3 regions of the Streptomyces sp. NPDC056486 genome follow, and region 3 is predicted to be linked to each of the others. Evidence: riboswitches for the same ligand, from Rfam matches in the RefSeq annotation. Region 3 holds a riboswitch; each other region holds the start of a gene.
What was found. A riboswitch is a leader RNA that binds a small molecule or an ion and turns the genes downstream of it on or off. The one in region 3 is predicted to bind S-adenosylmethionine.

Region 1 (5,163 bases), on a different contig from region 3:
TTTCGTTCGCTCCGCCCGCTCCTCGACCGGCATCGTCAGCGCCTCATGCAGCGCAGAAGCCGTCCCGCTCACGTCATACGGGTTCACGACGAGAGCGTCATCGCCCAACTCCTCGTACGCCCCCGCCTCCCGCGAAAGCACCAGCACGCACCCCTCATCAGAAACGACCGGCACCTCCTTGGCCACCAGGTTCATCCCGTCCCGGATGGGGTTCACCAGGGCCACGTCCGCCAGGCGGTACGCAGCCAGCGACCGCGCGAAGTCGTCCTTCACGTGGAGCACGACCGGGGTCCAACCCTCGACGCCGTACTCGGAGTTGATCTCGTCGGCGAGCTTCTGCACGGACGCGGTGTACTCGCGGTACACCGCGAGATCCTGCCGCGACGGGTAGGCGAAGGCCACGTGCACCACCCGTTCCCGCCACTCGGGGCGGGAGGCCAGCAGCTCCCGGTACGCCAACAGCCCCCGCACGATGTTCTTCGACAGCTCCGTCCGGTCCACCCGGACGATCACCCGTCGGCCGGTCCCGACCTGCTCCCGCAGCGCGACAAGCCGTTCCTCCACGTCGTCCCGCCCCGCCCGCTCCCGCAGGAAATCCGCGTCGGCCCCGAGCCCGTGCACCCCGATCCGCGTCCCCGACGTACCGCCGATGACGGCGACGCAGCACTCCGTGAACGCGTCCGCCCACCGCCCCGTCAGGAACGCCGCACGGTCGGCCCCCAGGATGCCGCGAAGCAACTGTTCCGCGACGTCGTCCGGCAGCATCCGGAAGTAGTCCACCGGCGCCCACGGCGTGTGCGAGAAGTGGCCGATGCGCAGGTCGGGGCGGAGTTCGCGCAGCATCCCCGGGACAAGCGCCAGGTGGTAGTCCTGGACGAGGACCGCCGCGCCCCCTGCGGCGCTCTCCGCGAGCGCCTCGGCGAAGGCCCGGTTGTAGGTCTCGTACGACGCCCACTGCGCCCGGAACTCCGGGCCGAAGGCCGGTTCGAGCGGCGTTTGGTACAGCATGTGGTGGACGAACCAGAGCACGGAGTTCGCGATCCCGTTGTACGCGTCGGCGTGCACCTGCGGGTCGATGTCGAGCATCCGCACCCCGGGTTCACCGACCCCGCGCCGCACGGCCTCCCGGTCGCCGTCTCCCAGCGCCGCGCAGACCCACAGGGAGTCCCCGGCGGAGTCGCCGATCGCGCTGAGCCCGGAGACGAGTCCTCCGCCGCCCCGCTTGGCCGTCAGCTCTCCGTTCTCCTCCAGGGAGTACGTGACGGGGCCGCGGTTGGACGCGACGAGGACCTGGGCGGCGGCGTGCTCGGAGACCATGTGCCGAAACCTAGCCCTTACCGGCAGGGCTCAAACGTGCGGCAGGACCCGGGGCGGACCCGCCGTATACGTTCGCGTGCCCGGCGTAGAGCCGGGCCCGTTGGCCACGCCTAGGGCCTCAGGGTCCTTCTGCTCCGCGCCGCCGCCACCGCGAGTACGCCGAGCACGCACAGCGAGAACGCGAGGCCCGCGTACAGCATCGTGCGCGATTCGCCACCCGTGTCGACCAGTTCACCCCGACTGCTCTGCTGCTCGTTCGCGTGGTCGAGCATGCTGTGACCGGCGCTGTGACCGGCGCTGTGACCGATGGTCCTGGAGTTGCCGTACAGCGATACGTCGTGACGCACGTCCGCTGCTGCGGCGGCGCTCAGCGCCCCTGCCGTGAGACCGACGGTGGCCACGACCACGCCACCGATGCGTCGCACGCTTCTCAATACCTGCCTGACCCGCATAGATACCCACATAAGTGGGGAATGTAGACAAAATGCCCGGTCTTGGATGGTTACGCCACGCGGCGGGCCGCGTACTCCGCGATGCCGGACATCGGCGGACGCTCCTCCGTGTCCACCGAATGGGTCCGCGGTTCGAACCCGTGCTCGCCCCGCTCGAACTGTGTGAGTTCGGGGCGTACGTGATGACCGAGCGCGAGCCGGACCTGTGCCGTCCGGTAGATCGCCGCGGCCATCCTGCCGAGCGCCTGCCCGTCCTGATGCCGGTGCTTGCGCACGCCGACGTCGACCTGCGCGAGCGCGTCAAGGCCCACGGTGTGCAGCGCGTCGACGAGCAGGCCAAGCTCCACCCCGTAGCCGACGGGGAACGGCAGCCGCTCAAGGAGGGACCTGCGTGCCGCGTACTCGCCGCCCAACGGCTGGACGAACCCCGCGAGTTGGGGCCAGTGCATGTTGAGCAGCGGGCGCGCCATCAGCTCGGTGACCCGGCCGCCCTGACCGGCGGTCCCGGCAAGGGGCCGGTCGTACATCGCCTTCACGAAGTGCACGTCGGGCTCGGTCAGGAGCGGGCCCACGATCCCGGTGACGAAGTCCGCCGAGAACTCCTTCAGGTCCGCGTCGACGAACGCGACGATGTCACCGCCGGTCACCAGAAGCGAGCGCCACAGGACCTCGCCCTTGCCGGGCACGGCCGGGATGCGCGGCAGGATCTCGTCCCGGTGCACGACCCGCGCGCCCGCATCCCGCGCGACCTCGGCCGTACGGTCCCGGGAGCCGGAGTCGATCACCACGAGCTCGTCGACGAGGGCGGCCTTCTCGATGAGCTCGCGGCGGATCTCGGCGACTATCTCGCCGACCGTCTCCTCCTCGTCGAGCGCGGGCAGGACGACGCTCACCGAGGCTCCCGACGCCCGTTTGGCGGCGACGAGCGCGCTGAGCGGACGGTCGGCAACGGACCAGGAACGCCTGGTCAGCCAGCGCTCGGCCTCTTCCAGCACGGGTGATTCCTCCTGTGTGTGGCCTACATGTGATCCATCTCGCGGTTCGGACGACTATCTCAAGGGTCCAGGCCGTCGGTTACAGTCTTGAACAACGCGGATGACCATCGCATGTCGGGGGTCGGCGCGTAACAAATGCCCTGGGGCCCCTGAAGCCCCGGCGCCATACCGCTCATCCAGAGGGGCAGAGGGATACGGCCCGTTGAAGCCCCGGCAACCATCCCGCCGACCGCGCACGCGAGGTCTCGGTGGGGAAGGTGCCAATTCCGTCTCGCGACGAGATTCGTCGCGGGGAAGATGAGGAGAAAGGGCCTCGCCTCCATGGCTGCGCAGACTGTCGCAACGAACGAAACCACCCCTTCCACGGCTTCCAACTGGGGCTCCGTGGATCTCGGCCCCGCGTCCGGCCTCTCGTGCCGCGAGTGCGGTGAGCTTTACGCCCTGGGCCCGATCTTCGCCTGCGAGGCCTGTTTCGGCCCGCTCGAAGTCGCGTACGACCTGCCGACCGGCGACCCCGAGGCGCTCCGGAAGCAGATCGAGTCCGGCCCCGCCAACATCTGGCGCTACGCCCCGCTGCTTCCCGTCCCGGCGGACGTCGCTCAGAAGCCGAACATCAACCCCGGCTGGACCCAGCTGGTCAAGGCCGACAACCTCGCCCGTGAGCTCGGCGTCGAGCAGGGCAAGCTCTTCGTCAAGGACGACTCAGGGAACCCGACGCACTCCTTCAAGGACCGTGTCGTCGCGCAGGCCATCGAGGCGGCGCGCGCCTTCGGCTTCACCACCCTCTCCTGCTCCTCCACCGGCAACCTCGCCGGCGCTGTGGGCGCCGCCGCGGCCCGCGCCGGCTTCCGCTCCTGTGTGTTCATCCCGCACGACCTGGAGCAGGGCAAGGTCGTCATGGCCGCGGTCTACGGCGGAGAGCTCGTCGGTATCGAGGGCAACTACGACGACGTGAACCGCTTCTGCTCCGAGCTCATCGGCGACCCGCTGGGCGAGGGCTGGGGCTTCGTCAACGTGAACCTGCGGCCGTACTACGGCGAGGGCTCCAAGACCCTCGCGTACGAGATCTGCGAGCAGCTCGGCTGGCAGCTGCCCGACCAGCTGGTCATCCCGATCGCATCGGGCTCGCAGCTCACGAAGATCGACAAGGGTCTCAAGGAGCTCATCAAGCTGGGGCTCGTGGAAGACAAGCCGTACAAGATCTTCGGTGCGCAGGCCGAGGGCTGCTCGCCGGTGTCGACCGCCTTCAAGGCCGGGCACGACGTCGTGCGCCCGCAGAAGCCGGACACCATCGCCAAGTCCCTCGCCATCGGCAACCCCGCCGACGGGCCGTACGTCCTGGACATCGCGCGTCGCACGGGCGGTGCGGTGGAGGACGTGAACGACGAGCAGGTCGTGGACGCGATCAAGCTGCTCGCGCGGACCGAGGGCATCTTCGCGGAGACCGCGGGGGGTGTGACGGTCGGTGTCACGAAGAAGCTTCTTGAGGCCGGGCTCATCGACCCCACCTTGACCACGGTGGTGCTGAACACGGGTGACGGGCTCAAGACCCTGGACGCTGTTGCCGAAACGTCTCAGGCGACCGCGACGATCAAGCCCAGCCTCGATGCATTCCGTGCCGCGGGTCTCGCCGACTAGTCGCCGTAGGGCCTGATCGCCGTCGACGGGCGGCGGTCGTGGTCCGTCCTCGCGCAGTTCCCCGCGCCCCTTAAGGGGCGTATTTCTCCCCCTGTATCAAGAGGTGAATCCCATGAGCGTCAACGTTCGCATTCCCACCATTCTTCGCACCTACACCGGCGGCAAGTCCGAGGTCGCCGCCGAGGGCGCGAACCTCTCCGAGGTCATCGCCGATCTTGAGGCCAAGCACGCCGGTATCGCGGCCCGTGTCCTGGACGATCAGGGCAAGCTGCGGCGCTTCGTGAACGTGTACGTGAACGACGACGACGTCCGCTTCGAGCAGGGCCTTGAGACCGCGACGCCGGACGGCGCCGGTGTCTCGATCATTCCCGCCGTCGCGGGCGGTTGCTGAATCCGCCCGAAAGCACGCAGCGTTACCTCTATTGCCCCCTCCGCGAGAGAAGCGGAGGGGGCAATTCTGTATGGTTGAGCGCGGTACAGTTGGGAAGCAAGCTTCGCTGTTTGTGCCGTGCGCATATACGAAGTCGGCCCGGGGCCGACAAGAAGTAGCCAAAGCGCCTTGCCTTTTTGAGCCTATTGCGGCATTTGTCTGGCCCGACTTGCCCTGAACTCCGGCAAATTCTCCGCATATTTCCGATCGCGCGTGCCCAGAATTCTCGTCCGATTGACCTGTTGCAGAGGGCAGTTGGACAGATACATTCAGCGGCGGTCGACGCGTTCCGGCGCACGCCTCCACAACCCATTGGGGGGGTGAGGTCTGA
Region 2 (5,163 bases), on a different contig from region 3:
GAACTGGCGGGCCACTTCGTAAGGCTCGTTGAAGGTGGAGTTGATGGTGCCGGTCAGGCCGAGGTGTTCGGTGACGGCGGCGAGCGCGGTGAGCACGGTGAAGGTGTCGGGGCGTCCGACGACGTCCAAGTCGTAGATCTCCCCGCCCTGTTCGCGCAGCCGCAGCCCCTCGGCGAGGAACAGGAAGTCGAATTTCGCGCGCTCGGCGGTCCGTGCGAAGTGCGCGAAGGAGCTGAACTCGATATGACTCCCGGCCTCGGGGTCGCTCCATACGGTCGTGTTGTTGACGCCGGGGAAGTGCGCCGCGAGGTGAATCTGCTTGAGCGGCTTGTCCGGTGACTTGCTCATGTCGGGTTCCTTCCGGCTCAGGCGGAGGCGGCGTAGCGGCTGGCGGGGCGGGCGAGGCCGAGGTGGCCGCGCAGGGTGTCGGCTTCGTACGCGTGCCTGAAGGCGCCGCGGCGCTGGAGTTCGGGCACCAGGCCCCGGGTGATCGCCGGGAGGTCGTGGCCGACGACGGCGGGGCGCAGCCGGAACCCGGTGAGCCCGGCCTCCCGCAACTCAAGGAGCAGGTCGGCGAGTTGGGCGGGCGTGCCGGTGAACACCCGCGCGTCACTGGTGTACGGGTGACCCGCGAGGGCGTCCAGACGCTCCCGGCGGGCCGCGGCGGCGGCCGGGTCGTCGTCGAGGAACACGACCAGGTCGCCGAAGAGGTGCAGGGGCTCATCGCTTCGCCCGGCCGCGTCCTGTTCGCCGCGGACCGCGGCGACGACGGCGCGTGCGTGCCCGGCGTCGCGCGGGGTGACGTATCCGATGTCGGCGGAGCGGCCGAGGAGCCGGAACGGGGCCTCGGTCGGGCCCTCGTGGGCGAGTGCGCTGACGAGGGGCCTGCCCTGCGGCGGCCGGGGCGTGATCGAGGGGCCCTTGACGCTGAAGTGCTTGCCCTCGAAGTCGATGTAGTGCAGCTTGTCGCGGTCGATGAAGCGGCCGGTGGCGACGTCCCGGATCTCCGCGTCGTCCTCCCAGCTGTCCCAGAGCCTGCGCACGGCTTCGACGTAGTCGGCCACCTCGTCGAAGAGGTCGACGGTCAGCTCCCGTACGTCCGCTCTGCCCAGGTCCTCGACGCTCTCGAAGGCGGGAAGCGTACGGCGCCCGAAGTGCGCGGCCTCATTACGGCGCGCCGACACCTGTACGCGTACGCCCGCGCGGCCCGCGCTGACGTAGTCGAGTGTGGCGATCGCCTTGGAAATGTGGAAGGGCTCCGTGTGCGTGGCCACCACCGTCGGCACCAGGCCGATGTGGCTGGTCAGCGGGGCGACACGGGCGGCGATGAGAACGGCGTCGAGCCGCCCTCGTACCTGATCCGTGCGTCCGTCGGGCTCGGTGAAGTGCGTGGACTGGAGCCCGAGCCCGTCCTCGATCGTCACGAAGTCGAGCAGGCCGCGTTCTGCTTCGGTGACCAGGTCGGCCCAGTACCGGGCAGTGAGCAACTCCCCTGGACGGGCCACCGGTTCGCGCCAGGCGGCCGGGTGCCAGCCCGCGCCGTCGAGCGCGACAGCGAGGTGCAGCGCGGCGGCGGGAGCGGAGGAATGCGAAGAATGGGGCAACGAAGGTGATGACGACACGAAAGGTGTGCCTTCCTGATCGACCGTACGACCGTGCGAGAACACCGGCCCCTCGGCTCCGAGGGTGCGGCGGCGGGGTAACGGGTCAGGAACGACAGAGCGCGCCGGCGACACGCTGCAGATCGATGTGCGGCCGGGAGTACAGATGCACCTGGCGGCTCGGCGCGATCACCATGACGCGTGGAACGGACGCGAACGGCACCGGCGACAGGGGCGGCACAGCTGACACAGGTGGCACGTCCGTCACCTCCACCTTTCCGGCCCGGCGGGCCTGGGGCCTCGCCGGTCTCGCGCTTGCGGGACCCTGGACGGGCACCGCCTGGTCCTCACCTGGAGCACCCCGCCGCGTAGGAGGGTTGCCGGTCAGCAAGCCAGGGCTTGACGCTGACACTCGTAACCTGCTCGGGACGTTACGTGAGGTCGTAGCGGTGCGCAATGCCCGTGGATCATGGGCGTTCTCACATCGCCGACCGTGCCTCGTCGTCCGTCTCCGTCAGCCTCAACCACCGGGCCGCTCCTTCTGTTCCGGGTCCGGGCCTTCTTCTGTTCCGGGTGCGGCCTTCTTGACGGAGCCGGGCACCCGGACTCAGACTTCCGGGGACGGTCACGATTGTCAGCGCCCGCCCGGCAGGGTTCCTGCCCGAGCGGGTCATCGGCCCCGGCCCGCTGACGGGCAACCCTTCCTCCGCGACGGGGTGCCCCGGGTGACGACCGGGTCCCGCCGTGGCGGCGGGGCAAGCGCGGCCCCGGATACAACGGGCCTCGACGGCAGGGCTGGTGGACATGTCCAGGGCGGTCGGTGAGAGGAACAGCATCCCGCGGCCTCTCCTGTCCGCGCCCCGGCCCCGCCCTCGCGTCCTGACCAGACGCCTGCACATCGACCTGCTGCGCGTGTGCAGCGCCTCGGTTCCAGCTGTCTGACGTCCGCACAGCGTCCACGCACCAGTGACGCCTCCGGGACAAGAAGCCTCATCACTGCGGCCCTCTGCGGCCACGGATCCCCCTCTCCCCCCGCTGTGCCACCGGCCCGCGCGCGCCGCCGGTCGGTGCCCTTCCCCTCCCTGGAGAGCCATGCCCGAGATCACGTCGCACCGTTCCCGCACTGTTTCCCGCCCGGCTTCCCCCGCGGATTCATGCTCCCCGCGCGACACCGGCCCAAGCGGTGTCCGCCCACGCGATGCCGGACCACGCGGCACCTGTCCCACGCCGATCCGCAGCCGCATCGGCGACGACCTCGCAGGCGGCTTCTACCCGGCACCCCACCGCTACCACCTGTATCTCTCGGCGGAATGTCCGGACTCCTTGCGCGTCTCGATCACCCTCGACCTGCTCGGTCTCAGGGACTCGGTCACCACCACCCTCCTGGCGCCGCACGCCACCGCGGCGCTCGACTCCCTGCACCGCTATTACGAGGCCACCGAGCACCACTTCGAAGGGCCGCTGACCGTTCCGGCCCTGTGCGACCGGTGGAGCGGGCACGTCGTCAGCAACCACACGCCCGACATCCTGCGCGACCTGGCCTGCCGCCTTGCCGCACACGGCAGTGGCCCGCTGCCCGTCCTGCGCCGACCGGCCCTGGCAGCACGGATCGACACCTGGCACGAGCTGCTCGCCGGGCCGCTCGCCCCCGCGACGCTGGACCGGCTCGACTGCCGTCTTGCCTCCCACTCCTACCTCGTGGGCGACGAACTCACCGCGGCGGACGTGGACTTGTGGGCGACGCTCGTCCACCTCACCCCGGACGCGGCCGAGGCGACCCGGTCCCGTCCCCACGTGCGCGCCTATGTGCGCCGCCTGCACGACCACCCGGCCTTCCACGCCAATCGCCCTCGGTCCGGCGGGACGGAACGGTGGTCGGACACGACCGCCGACGATCCGAAATCTCTTTCCCAGGCCTAGGGCCCCTGTGCCAGGGTCAGCCCGTGAACGATTCCCGACGCGAACTGCTGCGCCGGCAGTTCGACCTGACGTGGTCCCTCTTCGAGTACCACCTGGAGCGCCTCGAGCCCGAGGACTTCCTGTGGGAGCCCGCGCCGCTCTGCTGGACGGTGCGGCCCGACGGTGACGGAGGGTGGGTGGCGGACTTCGCGGAGACCGAGCCGGATCCCGTCCCGATTCCCACCATCGGCTGGATCAGCTGGCACATCGGCTGGTGGTGGGGCGTCACGATCGATCACGCGCGGGGACGGGTGCCGCGGGAGCGGACCGGGATCACCTGGCCGGGCAGCGGCAAGGCGGCCGTCGACTGGCTACGTGACCTGCGCACGGAGTGGCTGTCGGTGCTCGACCGGCTCGACGACACGGATCTGGACGCCACTGCCCCGTTCCCCTGGCAGAACGACCCCGAACACACCGTTGCCCACATGCTCGCCTGGGTGAACTCCGAGCTGATGAAGAACGCCACGGAGATCGGCCAGCTCCGCATGCTGCGCGCGGCGCGGTAGAAACGGCGGCGGGTCAGGCACGGCCGCAGCACGGGTGCCGCGGCCGTGTCTGGAGATCACCAGATCCTGACGCGCTCCGCGCGGTCCAGCCAGAGCCCGTCGCCCTCTGCCGTCGCGAAGGCCTCGTGGAACTCTTCGAGGTTGCGGACGATGTTGGCCCGGAACTCGGGCGGCGAGTGCGGGTCGATGGTGAGGTACTGCTGCTCCTGCTCCTTGCGGCGCTTGGTACGCCAGCAGTAGGCCCAGTTCATGAAGAGCCGCTGGGAGCCGGTCAGGCCATCCTTCTCGGGCATCGCCGCGCCGTCGAGCGCGATGCGGTAAGCCGTGTGCCCGATGGTCAGGCCGCCCAGGTCGCCGATGTTCTCGCCCACCGTCAGCGAGCCGTTGACGGACTCGTCGGGGAGGTTGCGCGGCGAGAAGGCGTCGTACTGCTTCACCAGCGCCTTCGACTTGGCCTCGAACGCGGTCTTGTCGGCCGCGGTCCACCAGTCGTTGAGGTTGCCCGCGCCGTCGTACTGCGCGCCCTGGTCGTCGAACCCGTGGCCGATCTCGTGGCCGATGACCGAGCCGATGCCGCCGTAGTTCTCGGCCGGGTCGGCGTCGGGCGAGAAGAACGGCTTCTGCAGGATGCCCGCGGGGAAGCAGATCTCGTTCGTGCCCGGGTTGTAGTACGCGTTGACCGTCTGCGGCAGCATGAACCACTCGTCGCGGTCGACCGGCGCGCCGATCTTGGCGAGCTGCCGGTCGGACTCGAAGGCGTCCGCCGCGTGCGCGTTGCCGAGCAGGTCGTCGCCGGAGACCTCGAGGTCCGAGTAGTCGCGGAAGGTGTCCGGGTAGCCGATCTTGGGACGGAACGTGGCGAGCTTCTCGTACGCGCGCTCCTTCGTCTCGTCCGTCATCCAGTCGAGGCGGGCGATCGACTGGCGGTAGGCCTCCAGGAGGTTGCCCACGAGGTCGTCCATGATCGCCTTGGAGCTCGGCGGGAAGTGCCGCGCCACGTACTCCTTGCCGACGGCCTCGCCGATGGAGCCCTCGACGAAGGCGACCGCCCGCTTCCACCGGGCGCGCAGCTCCGGGGTGCCGTTGAGGGTGCGGCC
Region 3 (5,163 bases):
CGCAAGCCGCGCGAGGTCAACTGGGTCTTCGGTTTCCTGCTGTTCGTCCTGGGCATGTTCACCGGCTTCACCGGTTACTCGCTCCCTGACGACTTGCTCTCCGGTACCGGTGTGCGCTTCATGCAGGGCGCGGTCCTGTCCGTGCCGATCGTGGGCACGTACCTCTCGATGTTCCTGTTCGGCGGAGAGTTCCCCGGCGGCGACTTCGTGGCCCGGTTCTATTCGGTGCACATCCTGCTGCTGCCGGGCATCATGCTCGGCCTCGTGGTGGCGCACCTGATCCTGGTCTTCTACCACAAGCACACGCAGTTCGCGGGCCCCGGCAAGACGAACAAGAACGTCGTCGGCATGCCGCTGCTTCCCGTCTACATGGCGAAGGCCGGAGGCTTCTTCTTCCTGGTCTTCGGTGTCATCGCGATCGTCTCGGCGCTCGCCACGATCAACCCGATCTGGGCGATCGGCCCCTACCGTCCGGACCAGGTCTCCACCGGAGCCCAGCCCGACTGGTACATGGGCTTCTCCGAGGGGCTGATCCGTGTCATGCCGGGCTGGGAGATCAACGCCTGGGGTCACACGCTCGTCCTGGGTGTGTTCATCCCGCTGATCATCTTCCCGCTGGTCCTGGTCGCGATCGCGGTCTATCCGTTCATCGAGTCCTGGGTCACCGGCGACAAGCGCGAGCACCACATCCTGGACCGCCCGCGCAACGTCCCGACCCGTACGGCCTTCGGTGTCGCATGGATCACCTGGTACTTCGTGTTGCTCGTCGGTGGTGGAAACGACCTCTGGGCCACGCACTTCCATCTGTCGATCAACTCGATCACCTGGTTCGTGCGCATCGCCTTCTTCGTGGCACCGGTCCTCGCCTTCATCGCCACCAAGCGGATCTGCCTGGGTCTGCAGCGGCGCGACAGGGAGAAGGTCCTGCACGGCCGCGAGTCGGGCATCATCAAGCGCCTGCCGCACGGTGAGTTCATCGAGGTCCACGAGCCGCTCAACCAGGAGCAGCTGCACACGCTCACCGCGCACGAGCAGTACGCGCCGGTCGAGATCGGCCCCTCGGTCGACGAGAACGGCGTCGAGCGCAAGGTGTCGGGGCCGCAGAAGCTCCGGGCCAAGCTCTCCAAGGGCTACTACGGGGAGGACAACCAGATCCCCAAGCCCACCACCGAGGAGTACAAGGAGATCACGAGCGGCCACGGCCACCACTGATCCTCTGATGCTCTGACCACAAGGTCGCCACGGCGAGAGCCCCGTCCATGCATCCAGTGCATGGACGGGGCTCTTTGCCGTCCCCCGGGCTGGATAAGGTGTTCCTGTCCTACGCCTTAAACGAACCCAGGAGCGGCAGATGAGCGCTGTGACCCCCGCAGGAGGCAACACCGCGGCGGCCCGTTCCTGGCCCGGTGTACTGAACGGTCTTCTTGAGGGACGTGACCAGAGCACCGAGGACACGGCCTGGGCCATGGACCGCATCATGCGCGGCGAGGCGTCCGACGCGCAGATCGCCGGCTTCGTGGTCGCGCTGCGGGCCAAGGGCGAGACCGTGGAGGAGATCTCCGGTCTCGTACGCACGATGTACGAACACGCCAATGTGATCGAGGTGCCGGGCCGGACGGTCGACATCGTCGGCACCGGCGGTGACGGCGCCAAGACCGTCAACATCTCCACGATGTCCGCGATCGTGGCCGCCGGCGCGGGCGCGAAGGTCGTCAAGCACGGCAACCGCGCCGCCTCCAGCGCATCGGGAGCCTCCGACGTCCTGGAGAAGCTCGGGGTGAATCTGGAGCTGCCGCTGAACCGGGTGGTCGAGGTGGCAGAGGAAGCGGGGATCACCTTCTGCTTCGCCGTGAAGTTCCACCCGGCGCTGCGACACGCCGGCGCCGCGCGCAGCCAGCTGGGGATCAGGACCGTCTTCAACGCCCTCGGCCCGCTCACCAACCCGGCCAAGGTGCGGGCCCAGGCGGTCGGGGTCGCCGACGCGCGGATGGCGCCGATCGTGGCCGGGGTCTTCGCCGAGCGCGGGCACTCGTCCCTCGTCTTCCGCGGCGACGACGGGCTCGACGAGCTGACGACCACGGCGACATCGCGGGTCTGGGTCGTGCGGGACGGCGCCGTGCGCGAGGAGGCCTTCGACCCGCGGGACGTCGGCATCGACCTCGTCCCTGTGGAGGCGCTGCGGGGCGCTGACGCCTCGTACAACGCCGAGGTGGCGCTGCGCCTCCTGGACGGGGAGAGCGGCCCTGTGCGGGACGCCGTGCTGCTCAACACGGCGGCGGCCCTGGTGGCCCTCTCGCCGGGCGAGGGGAGCCTCGTGGAGCAGATCGGCGCCGGTATCGCGAAGGCGGCGGAGTCGATCGACTCCGGGGCCGCGAAGAAGTCCCTGGAGCTTTGGGTGGCGGCCAGCAACAGGTGAGTGTGGCGCACGCCGCAGTCCGGATCCCGGACTGCGGTGTGCACCGAGAAGATCGTGTGGCAAGATGCTGCGCAGGTCATGAGTGACAGCGATTAGGCCCCGGCTCGCTGTCCGGCAACCCTCCGTCCGTGGCGGGGTGCCCCGGGTGAAGACCAGGCCGTACGCAGCAAGGCGTATGGCAAGCGCGGACCCCTGCGCACTCGATGAGTGTCGTACCCCTGGGGTCCTGGTCCTCAAGGGAGCAGTCTCGTGAGCAAGCGAATGCGATAGGGCCTCGGGCCCCGTTCGCAGTATCCCCTCCGCCCGGCGAAGAGCGCCGCGCGTTGAGGCAACACCCGTACGCGGAGCAGTAGTTGTGCTGCCGCACGGGATCTTAGGCAGCTGTTTCGTCTTGCTCGCAGGGAGATATCGCCATGTCCGCACACCCCGCCGTCGCCCAGGCCACCGCCACCGAGTCCGCCGACCCCTGCTGTGCCGCGCCGCTCGCGGTCCTCGGCCGTGACGTCACCGTGCCGCTCGTGACCGGCGGCGAGGTGACCTACGCGGCGCTCGACTACGCGGCGAGCGCCCCGGCCCTGCAGCGCGTGTGGGACGACGTGGCCGCGTACGCGCCGTACTACGGCAGCGTGCACCGCGGTGCCGGGTACCTCTCGCAGCTCTCCACCGACCTGTTCGAGAGCAGCCGCGTCACCGTCGCCGAGTTCCTCGGCTGCCGCGAGGACGACCAGGTCGTCTTCACCCGTTCGACCACCGACTCCCTCAACCTGCTGGCCTCGGCCCTCCCTGCCGACTGCCAGGTCTTCGTCTTCGAGACCGAGCACCACGCCTCGCTCCTGCCGTGGCGCGACGCCCGTGTGACGTACCTGAACGCCCCGCGCACCGCCGAGCAGGCCGTCGAGACCCTGGAGCGCGCCCTCGCAGACCGTGACCCCTACGGTCCCGCCCTGGTCTGCGTGACCGGCGCGTCGAACGTCACCGGTGAGCTGTGGCCGGTCAAGGAGCTCGCCGCCGCCTCTCACGCGCACGGCGCCCGCATCGTTCTCGACGCCGCGCAGCTCGCCCCGCACCACCCCGTCTCCATCAGCGAGCTCGACGTCGACTGGGTCGCCTTCTCCGGCCACAAGCTGTACGCGCCCTTCGGCTCGGGTGTCCTCGCGGGCCGCTCCGACTGGCTGCGGGCTGCCGAGCCCTACCTCGCGGGCGGCGGCGCCTCGCGCAAGGTCGCGCGGCGTGCGGACGGCGGCGTGGACGTGGAGTGGCACGACACCGCCGCACGGCACGAGGCCGGTTCGCCGAACGTCATCGGCGTGTACTCGATCGCCTCCGCCTGCAAGGCGCTGACCGAGGCGGGCTTCGACGAGCTCGTCGCCCGTGAGAACCAGCTCATCGCGAAGGTGCGCGAAGGCCTCGCCGAGGTGCCCGCCGTGAAGGTGCTCTCGCTCTTCGGTGACGACGCGCCGCGCGTCGGTGTCATCTCCTTCGTCGTCGAGGGCTGGAACAGCTCGCACTTCGCCGCCGCTCTCTCCGCCGAGTACGGCATCGGCGTACGCGACGGCCTCTTCTGCGCCCACCCGCTGGTGCGCACCCTGCTCGGCACTGACCCGCAGACGCAGGGCGAGTGCGGTGCCCCCGAGGCCGCGCCCGGCGAGAAGTCGCTGAACGCGATCCGTGTCAGCTTCGGCGCGGGCACCCCCGACGAGCACGTGGAGCGTTTCGTGCGCGCCGTGAAGGAGCTCGTGGCGGACGGTGCCCGCTGGAACTACCGCACCGAGGAAGGCCGGTGCGTGCCGGACACCACGGCCGCCTGAGCCTTGGTCCGCCCCTTGGTCTGTCCCTTGTCCCGTCCCTTCAGGCGTGACCCCAGAACGATCATCCGCAGGGCCCGCTCGGTCGCGTCGGTGAGGAACTCTCCGCCACGGCCGAGTGCCTCGGTCAGCGAGACAGGCGCGGGCAGGATCGCGCTGTAGGCGTCCACGCCCTCCGCCCGTACATGGTGCGCGCCCTGGCCGATCGTGCCCGCCAGGACGAGGACCGGGCGGCCGAACCGCTTGGCGCGCCGTGCCACCTCTGCGGGGATCTTGCCGCGCGGGGTCTGGTGGTCGAGGGCGCCCTCGGCCGTGACGACGAGGTCGGCGCGGGCCAGGCGCGCGTCCAGGTCCAGATGGTCGAGCAGGACGTCGAAGCGGGGGAGCAGCTGGGCGCCGAGCGCCGCGAGACCGGCTCCCAGACCGCCGGAGGCGCCCGTTCCGGGGCCGAGGGAGAGGTCCGCCGTGACACGCAGGTCGCGGGTCAGGACGTACGCCCAGTGTTCTAGGGCCGCCGCCAGCTGTTCGACCTGGGTGGGCGTCGCGCCCTTCTGGGGGCCGAAGACGCGGGCGACGCCGCGCTCGCCGGTCAGGACGTTGAAGGGGTTGCAGGCGACGCGGATCTCGGTGTCCTTCAGGCGGGGGTCGAGGCCCGAGGGGTCGATACGGCTCAGCCGCATCAACTCCCCGCCGCCGCGCGGGAGTTCCCAGCCGTCCGCGTCGAGGAGTCGGGCGCCGAGCGCCTGGAGTGCCCCCGCGCCGCCGTCCGACGTGCCGGAGTCGCCGCAGCCCACCAGGATGCGGCGGGCGCCCGCGTCGAGCGCTGCGCTGATCAGCTCGCCGACGCCGTACGTCGTCGTGGCCCCCGGGTCGCGCAGATCGCGCGGTACCAGCGAGAGCCCGGCGACCGCGGCCATCTCCACCACGGCGACGCCGGACGGG

Region 1: another riboswitch for S-adenosylmethionine. It lies ahead of thrC (threonine synthase); the one in region 3 lies ahead of ACFQ7F_RS14980 (aminotransferase class V-fold PLP-dependent enzyme).
Region 2: another riboswitch for S-adenosylmethionine. It lies ahead of ACFQ7F_RS41605 (glutathione S-transferase C-terminal domain-containing protein); the one in region 3 lies ahead of ACFQ7F_RS14980 (aminotransferase class V-fold PLP-dependent enzyme).

What each region holds. Positions count from the first base shown of each region.
Region 1 covers NZ_JBHTSF010000025.1:10,256-15,418, forward strand. The annotation lists gene ACFQ7F_RS13235 (trehalose-6-phosphate synthase) at 1-1,317, opposite strand, end outside; gene ACFQ7F_RS13240 (hypothetical protein) at 1,428-1,742, opposite strand; gene ACFQ7F_RS13245 (glucosyl-3-phosphoglycerate synthase) at 1,820-2,764, opposite strand; SAM riboswitch class I at 2,934-3,068, shown strand; gene thrC (threonine synthase) at 3,086-4,402, shown strand; gene ACFQ7F_RS13255 (MoaD/ThiS family protein) at 4,515-4,793, shown strand.
Region 2 covers NZ_JBHTSF010000209.1:2,613-7,775, reverse strand. The annotation lists gene ACFQ7F_RS41620 (NtaA/DmoA family FMN-dependent monooxygenase) at 1-348, opposite strand, end outside; gene ACFQ7F_RS41615 (LLM class flavin-dependent oxidoreductase) at 366-1,604, opposite strand; gene ACFQ7F_RS41610 (putative leader peptide) at 1,708-1,797, opposite strand; SAM riboswitch class IV at 1,908-2,021, opposite strand; SAM riboswitch class IV at 2,225-2,369, shown strand; gene ACFQ7F_RS41605 (glutathione S-transferase C-terminal domain-containing protein) at 2,694-3,521, shown strand; gene ACFQ7F_RS41600 (DinB family protein) at 3,545-4,066, shown strand; gene ACFQ7F_RS41595 (M13 family metallopeptidase) at 4,123-5,163, opposite strand, start outside.
Region 3 covers NZ_JBHTSF010000030.1:26,459-31,621, forward strand. The annotation lists gene ACFQ7F_RS14970 (cytochrome bc complex cytochrome b subunit) at 1-1,212, shown strand, start outside; gene trpD (anthranilate phosphoribosyltransferase) at 1,352-2,416, shown strand; SAM riboswitch class IV at 2,491-2,607, shown strand; gene ACFQ7F_RS14980 (aminotransferase class V-fold PLP-dependent enzyme) at 2,830-4,224, shown strand; gene ACFQ7F_RS14985 (glycerate kinase) at 4,176-5,163, opposite strand, start outside.